2 regions of the Streptomyces hebeiensis genome follow, and region 2 is predicted to be linked to the other one. Evidence: predicted binding sites of a transcription regulator. Region 2 holds the regulator's gene; the other holds the start of a gene.
What was found. The regulator HspR, encoded in region 2, represses chaperone genes until heat shock. The targets are predictions, from matches to a motif close to TTGAGNNNNNNNNNCTCAA.
Positions count from the first base shown of each region.

Region 1 (2,461 bases), 1.9 Mb from region 2:
CGCCGCCGAGGGCGACCCGGACGAACTTCCGGCCCATCGCGTGCGCGACGCTCTCGCCCAGCGAGGTCTTCCCGACGCCGGGCGGGCCCACCAGCGCCAGCACGGCGCCGCCGCGCCGGCCGCCGACCACGCCGAGACCGCGGTCCGCGCGCCGCTTGCGCACGGCCAGGTACTCGGTGATGCGCTCCTTCACGTCCTGGAGGCCCGCGTGCTCGGCGTCGAGGACGGCCTGGGCGCCCCGGATGTCGTACGCGCCGGTGTCATCGGTCCGCTCGTTCCAGGGCAGCTCGAGCACGGTGTCCAGCCAGGTCCTGATCCAGGAGCCCTCCGGGCTCTGGTCGGAGGCCCGCTCCAGCTTGTCGACCTCCTTCAGCGCGGCCTCCCGCACCTTCTCCGGCAGGTCGGCGGCCTCGACCCGGGTCCGGTAGTCCGTGGCCTCGTCCTCGTCCCCCTCGCCGCCCAGCTCGCGCAGCTCCTTGCGCACGGCGTCGAGCTGGCGCCGCAGCAGGAACTCGCGCTGCTGCTTGTCGACGCCCTCCTGGACGTCCTTGGCGATGGACTCGGCGACGTCCTGCTCGGCGAGGTGCTCACGCAGCTGCTGGGTGGCGAGCTTCAGCCGGGCCACCGGGTCGGTGGTCTCCAGCAGCTCCAGCTTCTGGGCGGTGGACAGGAAAGGCGAGTAGCCGGAGTTGTCGGCGAGCGCGGCCACGTCGTCGATCTGCTGGACGCGGTCGACCACCTGCCACGCACCGCGCCTCTTCAGCCAGTCGGTGGCGAGCGCCTTGTACTCCTTGACCAGCGCGGTCACCGCGCCGGGCAGCGGGTCCGGCACGACCTCGGCCACGCTCAGGCCCTCGACCCACAGGGCCGCGCCGGGCCCGCTCGTACCGGCCCCGATCCGCACCCGGCCGCGGCCCCGGATCAGCGCGCCGGGATCGCCGTCGGAGAGCCGGCCGACCTGTTCGACGGTCCCGAGCACGCCGGTCCCGGCGTACGTCCCGTCGACGCGGGGCACGAGCAGCACGGTCGGCTTGCCCGCGCCCGCGTCCCCGGCGCCGCCCCCGGACCCGTCCCGCGCGGCGGCCTGTGCGGCCTCGACGGCGGCGCGCACCTCGGCGTCGGACAGGTCCAGCGGCACGACCATGCCGGGCAGCACGACCTCGTCGTCGAGCGGCAGCACGGGAAGCGTGAGCGGTGTGGAGGTGGCAGCCATGATCTCCCCTTCGGCAGTCAAATTGAGCTATGCCGACTCAATGCTTCTGAGCCCGAGGATGTTCCCCGGACGGTGTTCGCTCTGAGCGATGCCCAGCGCCCGTACGGTGCGCCCGAACGACCGGGCCCCGCGCCCCAGGCGCAAGACCCGCCGCGCACGGAACGGCGCGGACCGCGCGGAACGGAGTGGCACCGGCTCGTCCCGGCCGGTCAGGATGGCCCGGTCAGCCGCCACCGGACGAGAGGCCCCGATGTCCCCGCTGCCCGACCCCACCGCCCGCGCCGACGGCCCCGTTCACGCCGCTCCCGGCGCACCCGGCACCCTCGGCACACCCGGCACACCCGGCGTCCTCGCCTCCCTCGCCGGCCTGCCCGGAGCCGGGGACGAGCGGCCCGTCACGCTCGACCGGCGGGAGGGGCCGTACGGCGAGGTCGTGCTGCGCGAGCGCGGGGAACGGCTGGAAATCATCGCCAACGGTTGCTTCCTGATGGACACCTCCGACGGCCGTTCCGAACGGCTCCTCGTCGACGCCGCCCTGGCCGCGCTCACCACGCCCACCGCCGGCGGACCGCCCGCGCCCACCGCCGGCCGACGGCCATCCGTACTGATCGGCGGCCTGGGGGTGGGCTTCTCGCTGGCGCACGCCGCCGCCGACCCCCGCTGGGGGCGGATCGCCGTCGTCGAGCGCGAGGAGGCCGTCATCGACTGGCACCGGAACGGTCCCCTCGCCCGGATCTCCGCCGCCGCGCTCGCCGATCCCCGCACCGTGATCCTGCACACGGACCTGGTGGAGTACGTAAGGACCGCGACGGACAGTTACGACGCCCTCTGTCTGGACATCGACAACGGGCCGGACTGGACCGTGACGGAAGGCAATGAATCCCTTTATTCGGCAGAGGGGTTGGCGGCCTGTCGAGCGCGCCTCAACCCCGGCGGTGTACTGGCCGTTTGGTCCGCGCGACCCTCCCCCGTATTTGGTGAAGCATTGCGGAATGCCGGATTCACCGGGGTAAAGCAGGAAGAGGTGCCGGTTGCCCGAGGCGTACCCGACGTCGTCCATCTCGCTGTTCGCACTGCGTAGCCGATACCCTGCCGGTGCCTCTACGCTGCTCCCGACACACGGATCTGCATACGCCATGCGGATCACGGAGCAAGGATCGCGGAACGCGTACCAGGGGCGGGGCCATGGAGCAGACACATACCAGCCACAACGGCGTCGCGGCCACGCCCGGCGCCCAGCGCCGGGTC
Region 1 is NZ_CM129812.1:5,479,899-5,482,359, reverse strand. It holds gene lon (endopeptidase La) at 1-1,213, opposite strand, end outside; gene ACU6P3_RS23590 (spermidine synthase family protein) at 1,581-2,294, shown strand; gene ACU6P3_RS23585 (response regulator transcription factor) at 2,399-2,461, shown strand, end outside.
Region 1: lon (endopeptidase La) is a predicted target of HspR. The motif match lies at 1,236-1,254, and genes of this name have one in related genera.

Region 2 (2,461 bases):
GTGGTGTCGCGGGCGGAGAGGAGGGACGTCGGGAATGAGCACCAAGGACTTCGTGGAGAAGGACTACTACAAGGTTCTCGGCGTCCCCAAGGACGCCACCGAGGCCGAGATCAAGAAGGCGTACCGCAAGCTCGCCCGGGAGTTCCACCCGGACGCCAACAAGGGTGACGCCAGGGCCGAGGAGCGCTTCAAGGAGGTCTCCGAGGCCAATGACATCCTCGGCGACCCGAAGCGCCGCAAGGAGTACGACGAGGCGCGCGCGCTCTTCGGCAACGGCGGATTCCGGCCGGGGCCGGGCGCGGGCGGCGGCTCGTTCAACTTCGACCTGGGCGACCTCTTCGGCGGCGGTCAGGGCGGTACGGGTCCGGGCGCCGGCGGCTTCGGCGGTGGGCTCGGGGACGTGTTCGGCGGCCTGTTCAACCGGGGTGGCACGGGGACCCGCACCCAGCCGCGCCGGGGGCAGGACATCGAGTCCGAGGTGACGCTCAGCTTCACCGAGGCGGTCGACGGGGCCACGGTCCCGCTGCGGATGTCCAGCCAGTCGCCCTGCAAGGCGTGTTCGGGCACGGGCGACAAGAACGGCACCCCGCGGGTCTGCCCGACCTGTGTGGGTACCGGCCAGGTCTCGCGCGGCACGGGCGGCGGCTTCTCGCTGACCGACCCGTGCGTGGACTGCAAGGGCCGCGGGCTGATCGCCCAGGACCCGTGCGAGGTCTGCAAGGGCAGCGGACGGGCGAAGTCGTCGCGGACGATGCAGGTCCGGATCCCGGCGGGCGTCAGCGACGGCCAGCGGATCCGGCTGCGCGGCAAGGGGGCGCCCGGCGAGCGCGGCGGTCCGGCCGGCGACCTGTACGTGGTCGTGCACGTCGACTCCCACCCGGTGTTCGGCCGCAAGGGCGACAACCTGACGGTCACCGTGCCGGTCACCTTCACGGAGGCCGCGCTCGGGGCCGAGGTGAAGGTGCCGACGCTGGGCGGACCGCCGGTCACCCTGAAGCTCCCCGCGGGCACCCCCAACGGCCGTACGATGCGGGCCCGGGGGAAGGGTGCCGCCCGCAAGGACGGATCCCGCGGCGACCTCCTGGTCACCGTCGAGGTCGTCGTCCCCACGAACCTCGGCGCGCAGGCACGCGACGCGCTGGAGGCATACCGGAAGGCGACCGCGGACGAGAACCCGCGGGCGGAGCTGTTCCAGGCCGCGAAGGGAGCATGACGCGATGGACAGGGACGGGCGTCGTCGGCAGTCCGCATCGTTCGACAGGTCGTACCAGCTGACCGAGGAGACGCCGGTGTACGTCATCTCGGTGGCGGCGCAGCTCTCCGGGCTGCATCCGCAGACGCTCCGGCAGTACGACCGCCTGGGGCTGGTCTCCCCGGACCGTACGGCGGGCCGGGGGCGCCGCTACTCGGCCCGTGACATCGAGCTGCTCCGGCAGGTGCAGCAGCTGTCGCAGGACGAGGGCATCAACCTGGCCGGCATCAAGCGGATCATCGAGCTGGAGAACCAGGTCGCCGCGCTCCAGGCCCGGGTCGCCGAGCTGTCGTCCGCGGTGGACGGCGCGGCGGCGGCGATGCGCCAGCGCGAGGCGCAGGTGCACGCCTCGTACCGGCGGGACCTGGTCCCGTACCAGGACGTGCAGCAGGCGAGCGCGCTGGTGGTCTGGCGGCCGAAGCCGAAGCGGCCGACGGACTGAGCCGAGGCCCCCGGGCCGTACGTGCGCGTGCCCAGGAGCGCGTGGCGGGGCAGCGCGGGTCCTTTTGCGTCGAGACGCGCGTACAGAGGCACACAGACGCGGCACAGACGCGCGTACAGAGGCACACAGACGCGGTAGAGACGCGGCACAGACGCGCAGACGCCCGGACGGGCCCCCGTCCGGGCGTTTCGCGTGCCGCGGGCGTTCGGGCCGGGCGTGGGCCGCCGTGCTCGTCGGTGGCCGGTCATGGACGGCGACCGGCTCAGCGGTCGTCGTCCAGGATGCCCGAGTGCGCGATGAGGTAGCCGAGTTGGGCGCGGCTGCCGCTGCCGAGGGCGGTGGCGAGCTTCGCGATGTGCGCGCGACAGGTCCGTACGTTCATGCCCAGGCGGCGGGCGATGGCCTCGTCCACGAACCCCTCGATCAGGAGTTTGGCGATGGAGCGCTGGACGCCCGTGATGCCGAAGGGGGTGGGCTCGTACGGGATTTCCTCGTTCAGGGGGGTGGCATGACGCCACAGGTGCTCGAAGACCTGGGCCAGGTAGTCGACGAGGCCCGGGTGCCGCAGCTCCAGGGCGACCTGCCGGTCGGAGCGGGCCGGGATGTACGCGACCGAGCGGTCGAAGATGATCAGCCGCTCGATGAGTTCTTCCAGCGTCCGGATCTCGACCTTGCTCTCGGCCAGCCGTTCCGCGTAGGCGAGTGTGCCCTGGCTGTGCCGGACGGTGTGCTGGTACAGCGTCCGGATGCTGACGCCCCGGTCCACC
Region 2 is NZ_CM129812.1:3,620,251-3,622,711, reverse strand. It holds gene dnaJ (molecular chaperone DnaJ) at 35-1,213, shown strand; gene ACU6P3_RS15805 (heat shock protein transcriptional repressor HspR) at 1,218-1,694, shown strand; gene ACU6P3_RS15800 (helix-turn-helix transcriptional regulator) at 1,957-2,461, opposite strand, start outside.